3 regions of the Streptomyces sp. NPDC008137 genome follow, and region 3 is predicted to be linked to each of the others. Evidence: riboswitches for the same ligand, from Rfam matches in the RefSeq annotation. Region 3 holds a riboswitch; each other region holds the start of a gene.
What was found. Region 3 has a riboswitch for cobalamin ahead of ACFZBT_RS30885 (ribonucleoside-diphosphate reductase subunit alpha). Riboswitches for the same ligand answer to the same signal wherever they lie in the genome.

Region 1 (6,666 bases), on a different contig from region 3:
GAGCGCCGCCACCGGCAGGACCCGTTCACCGCTCCCGGCGTAGGTCTGCGGCGACTCCCGCAGCACGGCCGCGAAGTCGGGGGAACCGGCCGCCGCCGCGCCCAGGGTGCGGGTGACGTGCAGCAGGCCGTCGGTGCGCGCCGCCGGGATCTCGGCGAAGTCCGACAGCAGCGCGGACGCGGCCACCGAGGGCAGTGAGATGTCCCGCACCGACGAGGTCAGCCGGGCGCTGAGCGAGGTCTTGACGTGCGGCCCGCCGGGCAGGGCGAGCGTCCGCAGGGACATCAGCGGGTGCCCGGCGCGCAGCTCCTCGCACGTCCGCTTCAGCACATGCGCCGCCTGCCAGGGGTGCACCGGCAGCACCACCCGCGGCCCGTCCCGCAGATCGCCCGGCCAGGTGCCCGTCACCAGGCACTCCTCCGCCCGCACCGGCACCAGACCCAGCTCCACGACCGGCCGGTGCTCGGGCCCGTAGGCGAGCTGCTCGGCCACCGAGAAACCCGGCCGGGACCGGCAGGTGGGGTGGAAGGGATGCCCGTCGACGATCCGCTGCTCCCACTCCCAGTCGTTCTCCGGCCACTCGTCCGTCGCCTGCCCCTCCTGCCCCGCTCGCGACAGCGCCAACGAGGCGACGCTGTGCCCGAGTTCGGCGGCGAAGGAGGCGGAGTGCGGGACGGCGAGGTCCGTCACCAGCCGCGCCGGATCGTCGTACTCGGCCCCGTCCAGCCCCACGACGGTGACATAGCCGCCGGTCGCGTACGGATCCGGCAGCGGGCCGTGCAGCCGGCGGCCGTCGGACAGGGACAGCGTCAGCCCGTCCCGGCCCTGCTCCCTGCGGGCCGCCCAGGGCAGCGGATCATGGGCCAGACCGCGCCACAGACGGGACAGCACGGCAGCCCGGGCGCCGGGCAGCTCTGCCTCGTACCGTGGCAGCAGGCCGGGCCGTGCGGCGGCCAGTTCGTCGGCGACCTCGGCCTCGGCGGTGGGGGAACGGTGCACGGGCGGGCTCCTCGGGTACGAATAGGGCGTCACGGCGCGATGACGACGACCGACATAATGATCATCTCCGCCAGGAAGTCCGGAAGTCCCGGATGGGCTGTGGGGAACGTACAGAACACAGGGAACGCAGAGAAACGAGTGGATCGCGTGGACCTCATGCCCCCGTCCGCCGACGCGTACGCCGCCGTGCCGCTGCTGAACTGCCTGCTGCGGGAGGTGGCCCGGCCTCAGCGGCGGGAGGGCGAGCACCGGGTCTACCGCCTGCCCGGCGGGGACCGTCTGCTGCGGGTGCGCGGGACGCGCCGGCCCGCCGAACCCGAGGTCGAGGGGCCGGACGGCTGGCAGCGTGTCGGCCACACCGAGCTGGTCAAGCTCGTCGCCGAGGAACTGCGCCGGCACACCGGCCTGTCCAACCACGAACTGCCCGCCGAGATGATCGACAGCAGGGAGGCCGTGGCCGCCCTGCTGGAGGCCCGCGACCGCGCGACCCCGCCCGACGACCCCTACCTGCGCTCCGAGCAGTGCCTCCTCACCGGCCACACCCACCACCCGGCCCCCAAGGCGCGCGGCGGCGGCCCGGCCGCGGGCTGGCTGCCGTACGCGCCCGAGGCGTACGCCCGTTTCCCGCTGGTTCTGCTCGGGCTGCGCGAGGACTGCGTCGTCGAGGAGGGCGACACCTCGGCCCTCGACGCCCTCGGCACCGCCCCGCCCGGCTACCGGCTGCTCCCGGCCCACCCCTGGCAGCTCGACCTGGCGAGCGCGGAGCTCGCCGCCGCCTTCGCAGACGGGAGGCTGGTCCGGCTGGGCACGACCGCCTTCGACACCTGGCCGACGGCCGCGATCCGCACGCTCTACGCACCCGAGCGGGACCTCTTCCTGAAGTTCAGCCTGGACGTGCGCATCACCAACGACATCCGCCGGCTGTGGCGCCACGACCTGCTCGCCCTGCGCCGCACCGACGCGGCCGTGTGCGCCGCCTTCGACGACTCCGGCACGCTCGACGGCCCCCCGGCCTGGCTCGGCGACCGCGGCTACCGCACCGCCGGCTTCGCCTTCGAGGCCTTGGCCGTCCTCGTCCGCGACGGCTTCGCCGGCCACCTGGTGCCCGGCGCGACCCCGCTGCTCGCCGCCGGACTCGTCGAGGGCTTCGACGGCAGCCCGCTCGACCGCGCCGCCGACCCCGGGGCGTGGTGGACGGCGTATCTGGCGCGGGTGGTGCCCCCGGCCCTGGAGGCCTTCGCCCGGCACGGCGTCGTCATCGAGGCTCATCTGCAGAACACCGTGATCGCCGTGGACGCCGACGGCATGCCCGTGCAGGCGCTGTACCGGGACGCCGAGGGCGTGAAACTGCTCCCGGACGTCTCCCGCGAGGCCGGCTGGGAGCGGCTGGTGTACTGCCTGGTCGTCAACCACCTCACCGAGATCGCCGGTGCCCTCGTCGAACGCCACCCCGGCTTCGACCCCTGGCCCGCCGCCCGCCGCGAACTCGCCCGCCACGACCTGCCCGAGATCCCCGCCCTGCTCACCTCGCCCACCCTCCCCGCCAAGACGAACCTCCTGCTGCGCTGGACGGGCGCGGACGGCGCCGACGCCCGCTATCTGCCGCTGCCCAACCCGCTCAGGGAAGGAACGTGACCTGGGGGAGCGCCCGTCCGTGCTGTGCGGTGACCGCACCGGCCGCATGGAATGATGGCCGGCGACATGGCGACGGCGGAACGAGGAAGCCGGTGTGAATCCGGCGCGGTCCCGCCACTGTGACCGGCATCGGCCGGGAGCCAGGAGACTCACGCGGTCGCCTCCTCCACGAACCACCGGGGCGGATCTCCCCGGAGAGAGGACAGGTGCGGCATGTCCGCAACCCCGGCCGGAGGGGTTCCGTGCCGCGTCGTCGTCTGCCGGGACTGCTGCTGCGGCACCGGCAAGGTGACCGGCGTCGATCACACGGCACAGACCGAGCGGCTGCGCGAGGCGGCGCCCGTACGGGTCTCCGAGTGCCTCGACGTCTGCGACCAGGCCAACGTCATCGTCGTACAGCCGTCCGCCGCGGGCCGGGCCGCCGGGGCCCGGCCGGTGTGGCTCGGGCTGGTCAACGACCCGGCCGCGACCGAGGACGTCGTCTCCTGGGTCCGCGAGGGCGGCCCCGGTGTCGCGCCCCTGCCCGAGATCCTCGGCCTGTACGCCTTCAGCCCGCTCGCGAAACGGCGCGCGGGCAGCTCCTGACCAGGCCCGGCTCTCAGGACTCCTGTTCCTCGGCCGGCACGCACAGGACCGGGACGTTCGACAGGTGCAGCAGCTTGTGGGGCGTCGAGCCCAGCAGGGCCCCGCGCACCGGGCTCTCGCCCCACGTGCCCACCACGATCACCCTGGCGTCATGGCGTGCCGCGGCGTCGATCAGCGCCTGCGCGGGCCGCTCGTCGATGAGTTCGACCGTGCTGGGCACACCGGCCTCGTCGGCGACCCGGACCGCGTGACCGAGCACGGTGGTGCCGGCCTCGCGGACGGCCTTCTGATGGGCGCCGAACTCCTCGCCCGTGACGCCGGGGGCCGCGGCGCCGTAGACGATCACCAGGGGCTCGCCGTACGCCGCCGCCACCTCGATCGCGACCCGCAGCGCGCGCAGGGCACCCGGGGACTCGTCGTAGCCGAGGACCACCGACATCTTCAGGACTCCTTGCCGTGGACGAGATCGGGGTCGACCGTGCTCGGGCGTTCCGACCAGAACGCGGGGGCCGTCAGCCGCCAGACGACCATGATGATCACGCCCGCGAGGGCGACGCCGATGCCGATGACGAGCGGCGGACCGAGCCCCAACCAGGAGCTGCCGGTGTAGGAGTTGGCCGGGTCGGCCATGTCCTGGACCGACTCCACCAGCAGCCACGCCAGCAGCCCGGCGCCGATCAGCGGGCCGAGGCCGATCAGGAGGAAGTCCCTCACGCTCCTGGTCAGCTCGCGCCGGTAGTAGACCGCGCAGGCGAGGCCGGTGAGCGCGTAGTAGAACGCGATCAGCAGGGAGAGCGCCGTCAGGGAGTCGAAGAGGGCGTTCTCGCTGGCGTGATACAGGACGAGGTACCAGACGATGGCGATGCCGGCGACCCACCAGGTGCTCACGTCCGGGGTGCGGAACCGGGGGCTGATGTGCCCGAAATGCTTCGGCAGGGCGTACCGGCGGGCCATGGACAGTCCGGTGCGGGACGCCGGGATGATCGTCGTCTGCGTGGACGCCAGCGCCGATGTCGACACCGCCAGCAGCACGACCCAGTCCCAGCCGCCCATCGCCTCTTCGGCGAGCAGCGCGAAGATGAACTCCTCCTCGGCGGCGTTCTCGGCGAGGTAGTCCGTGCCCGCGTAGGCGACGACCGCGAAGGCGACGGCGAGGTAGGTCACCAGCAGCAGCACCGTCGACCAGATGGCCGCCTTGCCGGGGGCGGTGGCGGAGTCCTCGGTCTCCTCGGTGAGGTTGACCGCCGACTCCCACCCCCAGTAGATGAACACGCCCAGCAGCAGGGCGCCGGTCAGGGACGCCCCGCCCGCCCCGAAGGGGTCGAGCCAGCTGAACTCCGGATCGATGGCGTCGAGGGTTCCGGTGTCGGCGTAGACGCGGTACAGCGCCACCACGGCGAAGGCGAGCAGGCAGACGACCTGCGCCAGGATGAGGACGTTCTGCACCTTGGCCGATACATCGATGCCGATCACACAGATGGCCGTCATCACCACGATGAGCAGCACGGTGAGCACTTGGCGCACGACGTCGTTGTCCGCCCAGCTGTCCAGGCCCACGGCGAGCAGGAAGAAGGTCACGGCGACATCCGCCAGCGAACCGACGACCAGGACGCCCGTCATCGCGATGGCCCAGCCGCCGAGCCAGCCCGCCCACGGCCCCATGGCCCGGGTGACCCAGGAGAAGGTCGTGCCGCAGTCCTGGTCGACCTTGTTGAGGTAGTAGAACGCCGACGCGATCAGCAGCATCGGCACGAACGAGGCGATCATCACCCCGGGGGCGTAGATGCCCACCAGGGCGACGATCGGGCCGATGACCGCCGCCACCGAGTACGCCGGCGAGGTCGCGTTGAGCCCGATGACCAGCGCGTCGAGGAACCCGATCGCATTGGGCTTCAGGCTCGCGGACGGTGGCGGGCCCGCGTCCGTGATGTCCTTGGCCATGCTCCCTCACTCCCGTTGTGCGTGGATCCATACAACAGGCAGGCGCGAGGCATTTTGGCGATTGACGGCCTTTTAGGAGATTTATGTCGCTTTGCGGCTCCGCACCAGCAGACGCAGGAAGTACGGAGTGCCGATCACCGCCGTCATCAGTCCGGCGCCCAGCTGGGCCGGGGCGATGACGGTCCGTCCGAGCAGATCCGCCGTACAGACGAGCGCGGCGCCGAGCAGGACGGCGACCGGCACCACCCGTACATGCCGCCGACCCACGAGGGCACGCGCCGCGTGCGGCGCCACGAGACCCACGAAGCCGATGGTCCCGGCCGAGGCGACGGCCGTCGCGGCGAGCAGGACGCTCACCACCAGGAAGCCGAGCCTGGCCCGGGGCAGCCCGAGGCCGAGCAGCCGTGGGGTGTCCTCGTCCAGGGAGACGAGATCCAGCTCGGTGCGGCGCGCGACCGCGACGGCCAGGCCCAGTGCCAGCACGAGCGCGACGGGCACGACGTCCGGCATGGTCCGCCCGTACGTCGAACCGGACAGCCAGGTCAGCGCCTTCGTGGCGTTGAACGGGTCGGTGAGCACGATGAGCAGACTGATCAGGGCCGTGGAGCCGGCGGCCATGCCGATCCCGACGAGGACCAGCCGGTTCTGCCGGTAGCCGCCCCGGGCCGCGAGCCCGAAGACGATGGCGGAGGACAGCGCGGCGCCCCCGAACGCGGCACCCGCGAGGCCCCACGAACCGGCGGTGGGCACGGTCGTCACCAGCAGCACGGCGCCCAGCGCGCCGCCGCCGGAGACACCCAGAACCCCCGGCTCCGCCAGCGGGTTGCGGGTCACGGCCTGCACGAGCGTCCCGGCCAGGGCGAGCGCGGCGCCCGCGCACAGGGCCGCGAGCACCCGCGGCACCCGGGTGTCCAGCACGAAGGAGACGGCCTGACCGGCCCGCCCCTGCGCCCAGTTCGCGACATCGCCGAGCAGGAGCTTGCTGTCGCCGAGCAGGACACCGGCCAGCGTGACACCCACGACCACGGCGGCCAGGGCGCCCACCGTGACCAGGAACGCCGTCCGGCTGGGGATGCGCAGCCGGTCCGGCGCGTCGGCCCCGGCCGTGTCCCGCAGCCGCAGGGCGGTCACCACCAGGAACACGGCACCGACCAGGCTGGTGACGATGCCGGTGGGCACGGCGACCGCCCGGTCCGCCGGGACCAGGGCCCGCAGCAGCACGTCCGACCCGAGCACCAGCGCGGCACCGGTCAGCCCGGCCACCGGCAGGGCCGCGCGGGAGCGCACGAAGCCCCGGAACCGGCGGGCGAGCGGACGCACCAGGGCGGGGGCGCAGAGCCCGACGTACCCGATGGGCCCGGCCAGCGTCACGGCCGCCGCCGACAGCAGCGCCGCCAGCACCACCACTGTGACGCGGGTGGCGTGGACCGGGACGCCAAGACCGCGCGCCGCGTCGTCCCCGAGGGCGAGCGCGTCGACCCGCCGCGCGACCAGCAGCAGCCCGGC
Region 2 (6,666 bases), on a different contig from region 3:
AAGGACGCGCCCCGCAGGGCGACGAGGGCGGGCTCGCTCATGCCGGCGGCCTTTCCAGTACGAAGGTGAGGGCGGCCAGCGCCGCGAGGAGCGCGCAACTGGCGGCCGTGAAGCGGACGGAGACACGGGCCTCGGGCACCAGGACCCGCAGGGTCCCGTCGTAGCCGCGCCCGGCGAGACCGGCTTGGAGGCGGGCAGCCCGGTCGAAGGCCCGTACGAAAGCGGTGGCGCCGAGCCCGCCCAGCGAACGCCAGGCGGCGGCCCGCGTGGTGTGCCCGAGCCGGGCGGCCTGCGCGTCGCGGATCCGGCGCACGGAGTCCAGCAGCAGGAAGCTCATCCGGTACGTCACGAGCGCGACATCGACGACCGGCGCCGGGACACCGGCCCGGACCAGGCGGGGCAGCAGGTCGGACATGGGCGTGGTGAAGGCGAACAGCAGCACTCCCAGGGAGGCCGCCGAGGTGCGCAGCAGCAGCTCCCCGGCCCGCAGAGGTCCGTCGTCCGCGAAGGAGACGAACCCTCCCGGCCCGCCGACCTGGACCAGCAGCGTGACCGCTCCGGTCACGCAGAAGCCCAGCGGCACGCGGTAGGCCCGCCACAGCTTCCGGCCGGGCACACCGGCCGGTCCCAGCAGCAGGGACACGGCCGTCACCAGCACCAGGGCCGCGCCCGGCCAGGGCGGCAGCGAGATGGCCAGCACGGTGAGTCCCAGACCGAGCACGGCCTTGTCCACGGGATGGCGGCGGCGCCAGCGACTGCTGTGCGCCGCCGCGTCGATCGGCAGCACGCGGCTCAGGCTCTTTCGGCCGTGGACTCCTCGGCGGCCCGCTCCAGGGCCTGCTGCTCACCCTGCCGCCGGCCTCGGCGCAGGCCGAAGTAGTAGGCGAGGACACCGGCGCCGATCGCTGCCTGGAGGGCGAAAAGCGCCGACTCGATCTCACCCGACGGCGGCTCGTACAGCGGCGAGAACCAGGGCTTGTAGTCCGGGTCGATCTCGGTGATCGCCGTCTCCGCCTGGGCGTCGGCGCCCGCGAACGGCTCCTCCTTGTCGTCGCCCAGGCCGAGGGCGAGCGGCAGCACCGCGAGGAGCGCCACGGCGAGCAGCAGCAGGAGGTTGATCCTCGTGTTCTTCTTCATCGGGCCACCGCCTCGGTCTCGGTCACGGACCGCTTCTTGGTGAGGAGCACACCCAGCCGGGTCAGTTCGCCCTTGCTGGACTGCACCAGCAGCCGCATCACGAGCACCGTCAGCAGGCCCTCGCTCACCGCGAGCGGGATCTGTGTGACGGCGAAGATGGTGCCGAACTTGCCGAGCGCGCCCACGAACCCGCTGCCCGGGTCGGGGAAGGCGAGCGCCAGCTGCACGCTGGTGACGCAGTACGTGGACAGGTCGGCGAAGAACGCCCCGAAGAAGACCGCGACCATCAAAGGCACGTCGAAGCGCCGCAGCAGTTTGTACACGGCGTATCCGGCCCAGGGCCCCACGATCGCCATGGAGAAGACGTTGGCGCCGAGCGTGGTCAGACCGCCGTGGGCGAGCAGCAGCGCCTGGAACAGCAGGGTGATGGTGCCCAGCACCGCCATGATGGGTGGCCGGAAAAGGATGGCTCCCAGGCCCGTGCCGGTGGGGTGGGAGCAACTGCCGGTGACCGACGGCAGTTTCAGGGCGGACAGGACGAACGTGAAGGCACCGGAGGCACCGAGGAGCAGAGTGCTCTCGGGGTGCTCGCGCACTTCACGGGTGAGCGACCGGACCCCGTGGACGACGAAGGGTGCCGACGCGACGCCCCAGGCGACCGCGTGTGCGGGTGGCAGAAAACCCTCGGCTATGTGCATGGTTCAGCAGACCCTCTCCAGCACCTCGTGGATGGTTGACGCGCCCTGGCCGGTCTCCTGGCTTACGGGTACCACCGCCCGCACTCCGCCTTCCCGGGTCACAAGGACCCAGTGGCTGCCCCTGCCAGGGGCCGGAGCCGGACTTCCCGATTCACAGTGGCGAGGGCCGCACCGGCATCACACCGGATTTCCCGTTCACCAAGGCGTGGTGACAGTAATGCCGAGATAAGGACGATGACAAGCCACCCGAGGGGGCGCGCGAGGGGGCGTCCGCTCGCACACCGGCGCAGGGCAGCTCAGTCGTCGCCCCCGTCGTCATCGTCGTCCCCGTCTTCCCAGGTCCGACCGGGCTTCTCCTGCTGGGGTTTGTCCGCCTTTCGCGGTGGCTCGGCCGTCTCCCGCGCCGGAGTCGTGGGACTGGGCGTCGCTTCGGCGGGGGCCGGGGGAGGGGGTGTGGTGCTGGACGGGGTGATATCGGCCACTGTGCCGGCGGCCGGAACGGTGGCCGCCGGGTCCGTGTCCGCCGCCGGAGCGGAGGAGAGGGGCGAGGCGGAGCCCTCGGACGGTGCGGCGGCGGGGCTGCTCGTGGAGGGCGACGCGTCGGGCTCCGTGCCCTCCGTCGCGGTGTTGTCAGGGGAGAACCACAGCATGCCGGCGAGCATCGCGGCCGCGAAGAGTGCCGCGGCGGCGACCGTCGCGGCCGCTCTGCGCCGGTTGTCGGGGGCGGCCCGGGGCGCGGCGCGGCGCGCCCGCCCGGCCTGGGGCGTCCGGCTGGTGCGCAGGCCGGGGGCGCCGGGCAGCGCGTACGTGGCCGGGTCGCGGGTCTCGGTGGCCGGATACGGGCTCGGTGCGGCGGACGTCACCGGGGGCGCTGCCTCCGGCAGCGGCTCGGGCAGCCCCCGCCAGGCACCGGCGGCGAACCATTCGGCGGTCCGCTGGGCGGTGGGCCGGTCCTCGGGCTGCTTGGCGAGCAGGCCGAGCAGGTAGTTCTCGAACGCCGGCGGGAGTCCGGCGACACCGAGCTCGCGGGGCGGTACGGGCACGGAGTCGAGGTGCTGGTGGAGGAGCGCGACGGCGGTGTCGGCCTGGAACGGCGGCCGACCGCTGAGGAGTTGGTAGAGCAGACACCCCAGGGAGTACATGTCGGAGGCCGGACCGGCGGGCTGGCCCAGGGCGCGTTCGGGCGCCAGGTAGAGGCCGGTGCCGACGATCTGGCCGGTGGCGGTGAGCGCGGCCCCCGGGTCGTCGAGGAAGCGGGCGATGCCGAAGTCGCCGATCTTCAGGGTGCCGTGGGCGTCCAGCAGGAGGTTGGCGGGCTTGATGTCACGGTGGACGATGCCCTGCGCGTGCGCGGCGGCGAGCCCTGCGGCGGCCTGCGCGGCGAGTTCGGCTACCCGCTGGGCGGGCAGCGCGCCGGACGCGGCCAGCACCCCGGCGAGGCTGTCGCCCTCGACCAGCTCCATCACGAGGTACAGCCGGTTGTCGTACTCGCCGAAGTCCAGGACACCGACCAGATGGGGGTGGTTGAGACGCCCGGCGGTCTGGGCCTCCAGACGGAACCGGGAGGCCGCCGTGACATCGGTGTCCTGGGGCAGCAGCAGCTTGACCGCCACGGCTCGGGCGAGCGTCTCGTCGTACGCGCGCCAGACCTCTCCCATTCCACCGCGCCCGATCTCAACATCCAGCCGGTAGCGGCCCGCTAGCAGCACTCGTCCTCGTCTCATGCGTATGGGAAGGTACGTCGCCGCAGGCCGAACTCCCCGTTTTGAGGCGGGGGTTGGCGGGGTGACGCGCAGCCGACCCAGGATACTGGCGCCGCGTGACCACTGATCTCCGCGGCGGTGTCGAGGGCCGGTACGGTCCCGGAAATCCGGGAGCGGAGACGTCGCCCGGCGGGGTGATGCGCGATGCGCGCGGTTGCCCCTGGGCCGCGGCCGGTTGCGGCCGGCCTGATCAGGCCGCCTTGTCCGCCGCCTCTGCCCGGTCCTCCCGGCGCGGCAGCAGAGCCACCGTCAGGGCCGGTACGGCAGCGAGGGCCAGCCAGGGCACGGCGGGCGGGAGGCCGAGGTCGAGGAGGGAACCGGTGGCCGCGCTGCCGGCCAGGACGATCAGGCCGGAGACGGAGGACAGCGCGCCCGTGTAGAGGCCGATCCGGCCCTCCTCCGCCAGGTCGGGCACCCAGGCGCGGGCGGCGGGGACGACCAGCATCTGGCCCACGGTGAGCAGTACGACGAAGCCCGCGGCGGGCAGCAGCCCGGCGACACCCGTCCAGCCGGCGGGGCGCGCCGCGGCCACCACCGCGAAACCGGCCGCGATCAGCAGCAGCCCCGCCGTCATGGAGCGGCGCAGGTCCAGCCGGTCGCCCGCCCAGCGGGTCACCGGCAGCTGGGCGAACACCACCAGCACCGAGGACAGCGCGAACAGCCAGGAAAGCGGCGCCTGGGAGCCCGCCGCGCGCTGCACCTCGTCCGGCAGGGCCAGGTACAGCTGGTTGTAGGCGAGCAGGTACGAGCCGTACGCGCCGCACAGGGCCAGGAACCGGCGGTTGCGCAGCAGAAGGCGCGCCCCGCCCCGCTCCCGGGTGCGGACCCGGCCCGGGATGTGCTGCGGCATCAGCCACAGATGCCCGGCCAGGACCAGCACGAAGACCGCCGCACCGGCGAGGCACGCGGTGCGGAAGTCGACGGCGAGCAGCAACGCGCCGAGCAGCGGTCCGACGAAGGCCCCGGCCTGGCCCGCGACGCTGAACAGGGCCAGGAGGCGCGTGCGCGAGCCGTGTCCCTCCTCCTCCCAGACCACCGCCTGGCGGGCCACCTCGGACTCCACGGCCGGAGAGAACAGCGCGGCGGCGAAGCCGATCACCAGCACGGCGCCGATCACGGCCCAGCTCGCCTCCGCGTACCCGAGCCACGCGAACCCGGCGATCCGCAGCACACAGCCGGCCAGCACGACGGGCCGCACCCCGAACCGGTCGACGAGCGAGCCGCCGACCACGAACAGCCCCTGCTGGCTGAAGGTGCGCAGCCCGAGCACGAACCCGACCAGCCAGCCCGCCATGCCGATCGCGGTGCCGAGGTGCTCGGCGAGGAACGGCAGGACGGCGTAGAAACCGACGTTGAAGGCGAGCTGGGTCAGGATCAGCAGCCGCAGCAGCGGCGACAGCTCCTTCCAGAGCCGCCAGGTGCTCTCGCGGGGAGTCTTGGGCGCACGGGCGGACCGGCGGGCGGGCACGCGGGATACGGGGTCGGTCATCGTTCTTCTACCGGTGAGGTGGACACAGAGGTGGACACGGGGGCCAGGAGGGCGTCGGGGCTGTTCCGCCGCCGCTGAGGCACGACCCCCTCCCCGGGCGGCCCAGCCGGGCCCTCGGGCCGCCGGCGCCGGCGGGGCAGCCGTACGCCGCCCGCGGCCGTCACCGCGAGCGCCCCCAGCAGGGCGAGTACGGCGGCGGGGAAGAGGACGGCCCACGGGGCGCGTTCGGCGTACGGCTGGTTCTCGGCGAGCAGCAGGCCCCACTCGGGGGACGGCGGCTGGGCGCCCAGGCCGAGGAAACCGAGGGCGGCGAGGCTCAGCGCGATACCGGGCAGCCGGAGCAGGGCGTGCCGTGTCACGGGCGACAGCACGGCGGGCAGCAGTTCGTGCCAGAGCAGATACCAGCGGCCGGCGCCCAGTGCCCGGGTCGCGGCCAGATGCGTGGTCGCGCGTTCCTGCCGCAGCAGGGCGGACGTGTGGGCGGCCAGCGGGGACCAGGCCACGACACCCACGGCGAACGCCGGTGTCCAGGGCCCGCTGCCCGCGACGCCGGCGACGAGGAGTCCGGCCAGGACGGGCGGCACGGCGCTGACGGTGTCGACCAGGGGCCCGGACAGCCTCGGCAGCAGCCCCAGCAGCAGCCCCACGAGGAGCGCGGCGGCGCTCACCGCGAGGGCGATGCCGAGGGTGGTCAGCGCGCCGTGGGAGACCCGGGCGAGGACGTCCCGGCCGAGCGCGTCCGTCCCGAACGGATGCGCCGGGGAGGGGGGCCGCAGCCGGGCCAGGGTGTCCAGGGCGAGCGCGTCACGGGGCAGGCCGAAGCCGATGACGCCGGCGAGCAGCGCCGCGTACAGCAGGGGCAGGGCGCGGCGCCCGGACGGGCCGGTGGCGTGCAGGGAGTGCAGGGCGCCGTCGCGCAGCGCGGGCCCGATGAGCAGCCGGGCCGCCACTCGGGCGAGGGCCCCGGCGACGGCCGCGACCAGGACGAGGGCGAGGGTGCCGGTCTGCAGGACGGGCAGGTCCTGGGCGAGCGCGGCGTGCAGGGTGAGCCGGCCCAGCCCCGGGATGTCGAAGATCTGCTCGACGGCGACCGAGCCGCCGGTCAGGCCGACCACGAACAGGCTCAGGTTGGGCAGCAGTCCGGGCACGCAGCGGCGCACCGCCTGCAGCGCCACGGACTTCGGCGGGACACCGCGTGCCGCGGCGGCCAGTGCCCACGGCTCGGCGAAGGCGCCGGGCAGCAGGTCGTCCAGCATCCGTCCGAGGATCGCCCCGGCGGGCAGGCCGAGGGCCAGTGACGGCAGCACCATCCACCGCGGCCCGTACCAGCCGAGAGCGGGCAGCCAGCCCAGCTGGACGCCGATCACCGAGGCCAGCACCGAGGCGACGAGGAACTCGGGCAGCGCGGCCGGCACGGCCGACGCCGTGCCGCCGGTGCCGTGTGCCGCGAGCCGTCCCCGCGAACCGAGCCGGAGTGTGCGGGCGCACACCGCGGCGACGGTGCCCGCCGCGACCACGAGGGCCCCGGACACCAGCAGCAGCGAGGCGCCGAGCGACTGCAGGACGCCCGGCAGCACCT
Region 3 (6,666 bases):
GGACGTCCGGGGACTCCGGCACACCAACAATGTCGTCGTCGAGGCTCTGCGTTTGCGGCCCGCCGTCTGGATTCTGACGCGCCGGGCGGTCCGGGACACGGAACTCGGCGGATACCGGATTCCGGCCGGGGCGGACATTGTGTACAGCCCGTACGCGATCCAGCGCGACGCGAAGTCGTACGAGCGGAACCTCGAGTTCGACCCCGACCGGTGGCTGCCGGACCGGGTCAAAAACATCCCGAAGCACGCCATGAGCCCGTTCAGCACGGGCAACCGCAAGTGCCCGAGCGACCACTTCTCGATGGCCCAGCTGACGCTGATCACGGCGGCGCTGGCCGCCAGGTACCGCTTCGAACAGGTAGCCGGTTCGGACGACGCCACGCGGGTCGGCATCACGCTCCGGCCGAACGACCTGCGGGTGCGGCCGGTGCCGAGGTGACAGGCCGTGATCGTCAGGCCGCTTCGGGGCCCCTGAACGTGCGCCGGTAGGCGTTCGGCGTGGTGCCCACCGCCCGGACGAAGTGGTGGCGCAGTGTGGCCGCGTTGCCGAACCCCGTTCGGCCGGCGATCGCGTCCATCGTCTCGTCCGTCGCCTCCAGCAGCCGCTGGGCCAGCAGCACCCGCTGGCGCAGGACCCAGCGGTAGGGAGTCGTCCCCGTCTCCTGCTGGAAGCGGCGGGCGAAGGTGCGCGGGGACATGTGGGCGTGGGCGGCGAGCTGCTCGACGGTGACCTCGTCGTCGAGATGGTGCTCCATCCACGCCAGCACCTCGCCGATCGTGTCACCCTCGGGGTGCGGCAGCGGGCGCTCGATGTACTGGGCCTGTCCGCCGTCGCGGTGCGGCGGCACCACCATCCGCCGGGCGATCTTGTTGGCGACCTCGGAGCCCTGCTCCTTGCGCACCAGGTGGAGGCAGGCGTCGATCCCGGCGGCCGTCCCGGCGGAGGTGATCACCGGGTCCTCGTCGACGTAGAGCACGTCCGGCTCGACGACCACGCGTGGGTACTGCCGGGCGAGGTCCTTCGCGTGCTTCCAGTGTGTGGCGCAGCGGCGGCCGTCCAGCAGACCGGCCGCGGCCAGCACGAAGACGCCGGAACAGACGCTGAGCACCCGGGCGCCGCGGTCGACACCACGTCGCAGGGCGTCCAGCAGTTCCGGCGGGAAGTCCCGGGACGCGTAGGTGTGCCCGGCCGGCACGGCGATCAGGTCGGCCGTCTCCAACCGCTCCAGGCCGTGTTCGACCTGGAGCGAGAAGCCCGAGTTCATGCGCAGGGCCGGACCCTCGGCCGAGGCGACGGCGAAATCGTAGACCGGCAGGCCCTCGTCGCTGCGGTCGGTGCCGAAGACTTCGCACACCACGCCCAGTTCGAAGGGGTTCACGCCGTCGAGCAGGGCGACGGCCACGTTCTGGAGCATGTCTCCAGTGTGCCTCGCCGATGGCAGTAATTCGAGGGTCTACGGCAGTACTGCCACTGACGGTAAGGAGTCATCGGCGCGACAGTGGTGTCCATGGAAACGAACCAGGCACAGACACTCATCGCAATGATCTTCGTACTCGGGACGCTGGTCCTCCTGGTCCTCCCGTCAGTGATCGGCATCGCGCGCGACAGGCGCGTCGACCGTCAGATCCGGGAGGCCCAGGAGGCCAGGGAGAGCGAGCCGGCTCAGAAGTCCTCGTCCAGGTCGACGGTGCCCTCCACCGCCACCTGGTACGCAGAGGGGCGCCGCTCGAAGAAGTTGGTCAGCTCCTGAACGCCCTGCAGCTCCATGAAGGAGAAGGGGTTCTCGGAGCCGTACACCGGAGCGAAGCCGAGCCGGCTGAGCCGCTGGTCGGCGACGCACTCCAGGTACTGCCGCATCGACTCGGTGTTCATGCCCGGGAGGCCGTCACCGCACAGGTCGCGCGCGAACTGCAGCTCGGCCTCGACGGCCTCCCGCAGCATGTCCGTTACCTGCTGCTCCAGCTGGTCGTCGAAGAGCTCCGGCTCCTCCTTGCGGACGGTGTCGACCACGTCGAAGGCGAAGGACATGTGCATCGTCTCGTCCCGGAACACCCAGTTGGTGCCGGTGGCCAGGCCGTGCAGCAGACCGCGGCTGCGGAACCAGTAGACGTAGGCGAAGGCACCGTAGAAGAACAGGCCCTCGATGCACGCGGCGAAGCAGATCAGGTTCAGCAGGAAGCGACGCCGGTCGGCCTGGGTCTGCAGGCTCTCCAGCTTCTCGACCTCGTTGATCCACTTGAAGCAGAACTCGGCCTTCTCACGGATGGACGGGATGTTCTCGACCGCGTCGAAGGCCGCCGCCCGGTCCTCCGGGTCGGGAAGGTAGGTGTCGAGCAGCGTCAGATAGAACTGGACGTGCACGGCCTCCTCGAAGAGCTGGCGCGACAGGTACAGGCGCGCCTCCGGGGAGTTGATGTGCTTGTACAGCGTCAGCACCAGGTTGTTCGCGACGATCGAGTCGCCCGTCGCGAAGAACGCGACCAGCCGGCCGATCATGTGCTGCTCGCCCTCGGACAGCTTCGCGAGGTCGGCGACGTCCGAGTGGAGGTCGACCTCCTCCACGGTCCAGGTGTTCTTGATGGCGTCCCGGTAGCGCTCGTAGAAGTCCGGGTAGCGCATGGGGCGCAGGGTCAGCTCGAAGCCCGGGTCGAGGAGATTGGCGTTACGGGTGGTCATTACTGGCAGGCCTCGCAGGACTCGGGGTTTTCCAGGGAGCAGGCGACCGCGTCGGGGTCGGCGGTCTGCTGGACGGGGATGGTCTTCTCGGGCTGCGCCTGGGCCTGTGCGGCGCGGGCGATGCGGGTCGCCGGGCGCGAGCGCAGGTAGTACGTCGTCTTCAGCCCGGCCTTCCAGGCGTAGGCGTACATCGAGGAGAGCTTGCCGATGGTCGGCGTCTCCATGAAGAGGTTCAGGGACTGGGACTGGTCCAGGAACGGCGTCCTGGCCGCCGCCATGTCGATCAGGCCGCGCTGCGGGACCTCCCACGCCGTGCGGTAGAGCGCCCGTACGTCCGCGGGGATCCAGGCGAAGTCCTGCACCGAGCCGTTCGCCTCGCGCAGCGCCTCCCGGCTGCGGGCGTCCCACACGCCGAGCCGCTTCAGCTCGTCCACCAGGTAGGAGTTGACCTGGAGGAACTCGCCCGACAGCGTCTCGCGCTTGAACAGGTTGGACACCTGCGGCTCGATGCACTCGTACACGCCCGCGATGGAGGCGATCGTGGCCGTGGGCGCGATGGCGAGGAGCAGGGAGTTGCGCATGCCGGTCGCGGCGACGCGCTCGCGCAGGGCCGCCCAGCGCTCGGGCCAGGTCAGCTCCACGTCGTAGTGGTCGGGGTGCAGCACGCCCCTGGCCGTACGGGTCTTCTCCCAGGCCGGCAGCGGGCCGTTGCGCTCGGCCAGGCCGGCGGAGGCCTCGTACGCGGCGAGCATGATCCGCTCGGCGATACGGGTCGAGAGCGCCTTGGCCTCGGGCGAGTCGAAGGGCAGGCGCAGCTTGAAGAAGACGTCCTGCAGACCCATGGCCCCCAGGCCGACCGGACGCCAGCGGGCGTTGGAGCGGCCCGCCTGCTCGGTCGGGTAGAAGTTGATGTCCACGACCCGGTCGAGGAAGGTCACGGCGGTGCGGACGGTCTCGTCCAGCCGCTCCCAGTCGATGTCCCCGCGGGTCTGGTCGACGAAGGCGCCGAGGTTGACCGAGCCCAGGTTGCAGACCGCCGTCTCCCCGTCGCTGGTGACCTCCAGGATCTCCGTGCAGAGGTTGGAGGAGTGGACGACGTGGCCCGGCTCGGCCGTCTGGTTGGCGGTGCGGTTGGCGGCGTCCTTGAACGTCATCCAGCCGTTGCCGGTCTGCGCGAGGGCGCGCATCATGCGGCCGTACAGCTCACGGGCCGGCAGGGTCTTCTTCGCCAGGCCCTTCGCCTCGGCCGCCCGGTACGCGGCGTCGAACTCCTCGCCGAACAGGTCGACCAGCTCGGGCACGTCCGAGGGGGAGAACAGCGACCACTGCCCGTCGGCGTTGACCCGCCGCATGAACTCGTCCGGCACCCAGTGCGCGAGGTTCAGGTTGTGCGTACGGCGGGCGTCCTCGCCGGTGTTGTCGCGCAGCTCCAGGAACTCCTCGATGTCGGAGTGCCAGGTCTCCAGGTAGACCGCGGCCGCGCCCTTGCGGCGGCCGCCCTGGTTCACGGCGGCGACCGAGGCGTCGAGGGTCTTCAGGAACGGGACGATGCCGTTGGAGTGGCCGTTGGTGCCCCGGATCAGCGAACCGCGGGAACGGATACGGGAGTACGAGAGACCGATGCCGCCCGCGTGCTTCGACAGCCGCGCCACCTGGTGGTACCGGTCGTAGATCGAGTCCAGCTCGTCCTGGGGGGAGTCCAGGAGGTAGCAGGACGACATCTGGGGGTGCCGGGTGCCGGAGTTGAAGAGGGTGGGGGAGGAGGGGAGGTAGTCGAGGCGGCTCATGAGCCCGTAGAGCGCGGCGACCTCGTCGACGGACTGCGCCGTGTCGTTTTCGGCGAGACCGGCGGCGACGCGCAGCATGAAGTGCTGGGGCGTCTCGACGACCTTGCGGGTGATCGGGTGGCGGAGCAGGTAGCGGCTGTGCAGGGTCCGCAGGCCGAAGTAGCCGAAGCGGTCGTCGGCGGCCCGGTCGATCAGCGCGTCCAGCCGGGCGGCGTGCAGGCGCACGAACTCGGCGGTCCGGTCGGCGATCAGGCCCTCCCGGTGGCCGACCGCGACGGACTCGGTGAAGGACGTGACACCCTGCGAGGCGGCCTCTTCACGGATGCCGATCGTCAGCAGCCGTGCGGCCAGCCGGGAGTAGGCGGGGTCCTCGGAGATGAGGCCGGCGGCCGACTCCGTCGCGAGCTCGCGCAATTCCGTCTCGTCCGCCCGCGCGGACCGGCCGCGCAGCGCGGCGGCGGCGACCCGGCCGGGGTCGGCGTCGGGGAGATCGGCGGTCAGCTCGGTCAGGGTCCGCAGCAGCGCGGCACCGGGGCCGTCGTGCTCTTCTTCGGAAGCTGAGACCGGTTCGGCTGGCGCGATGGTCACGTGGGGCTCTCCCTCGCTCGGCAAGGGGCCTCGCGCAGGGCGGGGGGGCAGCACACGAGCGCACACGGCGTCGCGTCCACCGGCCCATTCCACGAGGCCCGGACGTCAGGGCACCCCGGCCGGACGGCCGGGTGCGCTGTCGGCAGGTCCTCGGACTGACGCTTGTGCATGAAACATGCACAAGTACACCGTTGCGGGACAGTTCCGGATTCGCACCGGATTCCCCTGCGACGACAGCGAGCACGAGCATACATCTTGTGCCGGGTACGGGTGGCACCCCCAGATGTTGTGTCGCGCTGGTGTCGGAGCGTCAGCTGACAGGTGAGAAGAGTGATGCCCTGTCGGCGTTTCCCCATCGGGTTGCGCGGCGTGCGGGGAGTGCTTCCATGGAAGTAGGTGCCGACGTCCGCGGGTCCTCCGTACTGGGAAGCAGATCGCCCTCGGAGGGAGTACTCACATGACGAGGGTCGTCCGTCGCACACCGGGCAAGGAGCGGCCGCGCAACGCGCCGATGGCCACGCTGGATCTGCGACGGGCGGCGAGACGGACCAGTCGCGTCGTCGTCGGCCACTGGCACAGCCTGACCATCCGTCTCGAGGCCCGCCGCGGCACCACCCGGCCCAGGAAGTGGCGCAGGTGGTTCTCCTACACCAACGTGCTCCGGATGGTCTGGGCGGTCGGCGCCCTCGTGGTCTTCGGCTGGATCGGGGCCGGCGTACACATGCTGGTCACCGACCAGCAGACCACGGTCGAGAGATGGCAGAAGGAGCCGGGGCTCGACGCCCTGCTCCGTTTCATCGGTCCGGTCCTCACCGCTTCGGTCGCCGCCGCGCTCTTCATGTTCTGGTGGTACAGCTGGAACAAACGGCGATACCTCGTGAAGGCGCGCAGGGACCCGCACAAGCTCGTGCTCACGGCCGGGCAGGACTCCACCGAGATCGTGGGTCGCGAGGAGCTCGCGCAGGTCATCGCCCAACGGCTGAGGGAGCGCGGCACTCGTCGGCCCTATCTGCTCGTGGGCGGTGTCGGCACGGGGAAGACCGCCGTCCTTGTGCGGCTCACCGAACTACTGGCCCAGGAGCGTGCCGTGCCCGTGCCGATCCGGCTGCGGGACGCCGACGGCGGGACCGATCTGAACTTCGAGCGCATGGCCAAGCAGCGTTTCGCCGAGGTGGCGCCGCAGGGCATTCTGGCCCGCACCAAGACCGATCGGGTCTGGCAGCAACTGCTTGCCGACGACAAGCTGGTCGTCATCGCCGACGGACTCGAAGAGGCTCTTCTCGACGGCGGTGTTCAGCAGAACCGGGACAACATCATCCGCTGTGCCATCGAACGCGCCTATGAGGAGCGGCTGCCGGTGGTCATCGCCTCCCGGCCGCACAGTCCTCTGGACACCACGCCCGCGGCGATCGTGGAGCTGGAACCGCTGAGCGAGGAGGAGGCGCTGCAATTCGTCAAAGACTCCGTACCGGAGACGGACGAGCGCCGCGTGGACTGGATCGTGGAGACGGCCGAGGTGACCGAATCGCCCGTCTATCTGCAGATCGCCCGTGAACTGCACCGGCACGGCGCCCTGGAACGGGACCGTCCGACCGACGACCCGAAGCGTCTGAA

Region 1: it holds a riboswitch for cobalamin, as region 3 does, so the genes downstream of both, ACFZBT_RS03590 ((2Fe-2S) ferredoxin domain-containing protein) here and ACFZBT_RS30885 (ribonucleoside-diphosphate reductase subunit alpha) in region 3, are expected to answer to the same signal.
Region 2: it holds a riboswitch for cobalamin, as region 3 does, so the genes downstream of both, ACFZBT_RS28075 (energy-coupling factor ABC transporter permease) here and ACFZBT_RS30885 (ribonucleoside-diphosphate reductase subunit alpha) in region 3, are expected to answer to the same signal.

Annotation. Positions count from the first base shown of each region.
Region 1 is NZ_JBIBHN010000002.1:52,546-59,211, forward strand. It holds gene ACFZBT_RS03580 (IucA/IucC family protein) at 1-999, opposite strand, end outside; gene ACFZBT_RS03585 (IucA/IucC family protein) at 1,156-2,634, shown strand; cobalamin riboswitch at 2,676-2,802, shown strand; gene ACFZBT_RS03590 ((2Fe-2S) ferredoxin domain-containing protein) at 2,848-3,219, shown strand; gene ACFZBT_RS03595 (universal stress protein) at 3,233-3,658, opposite strand; gene ACFZBT_RS03600 (amino acid permease) at 3,661-5,160, opposite strand; gene ACFZBT_RS03605 (Fe(3+)-hydroxamate ABC transporter permease FhuB) at 5,242-6,666, opposite strand, start outside.
Region 2 is NZ_JBIBHN010000021.1:84,801-91,466, forward strand. It holds gene ACFZBT_RS28060 (ATP-binding cassette domain-containing protein) at 1-41, opposite strand, end outside; gene cbiQ (cobalt ECF transporter T component CbiQ) at 38-787, opposite strand; gene ACFZBT_RS28070 (energy-coupling factor ABC transporter substrate-binding protein) at 793-1,137, opposite strand; gene ACFZBT_RS28075 (energy-coupling factor ABC transporter permease) at 1,134-1,835, opposite strand; cobalamin riboswitch at 1,865-2,075, opposite strand; gene ACFZBT_RS28080 (protein kinase) at 2,132-3,544, opposite strand; gene ACFZBT_RS28085 (MFS transporter) at 3,789-5,087, opposite strand; gene ACFZBT_RS28090 (ABC transporter permease subunit) at 5,084-6,666, opposite strand, start outside.
Region 3 is NZ_JBIBHN010000026.1:41,661-48,326, reverse strand. It holds gene ACFZBT_RS30900 (cytochrome P450) at 1-439, shown strand, start outside; gene ACFZBT_RS30895 (helix-turn-helix domain-containing protein) at 453-1,415, opposite strand; gene ACFZBT_RS30890 (ribonucleotide-diphosphate reductase subunit beta) at 1,664-2,677, opposite strand; gene ACFZBT_RS30885 (ribonucleoside-diphosphate reductase subunit alpha) at 2,677-5,052, opposite strand; cobalamin riboswitch at 5,176-5,319, opposite strand; gene ACFZBT_RS30880 (ATP-binding protein) at 5,510-6,666, shown strand, end outside.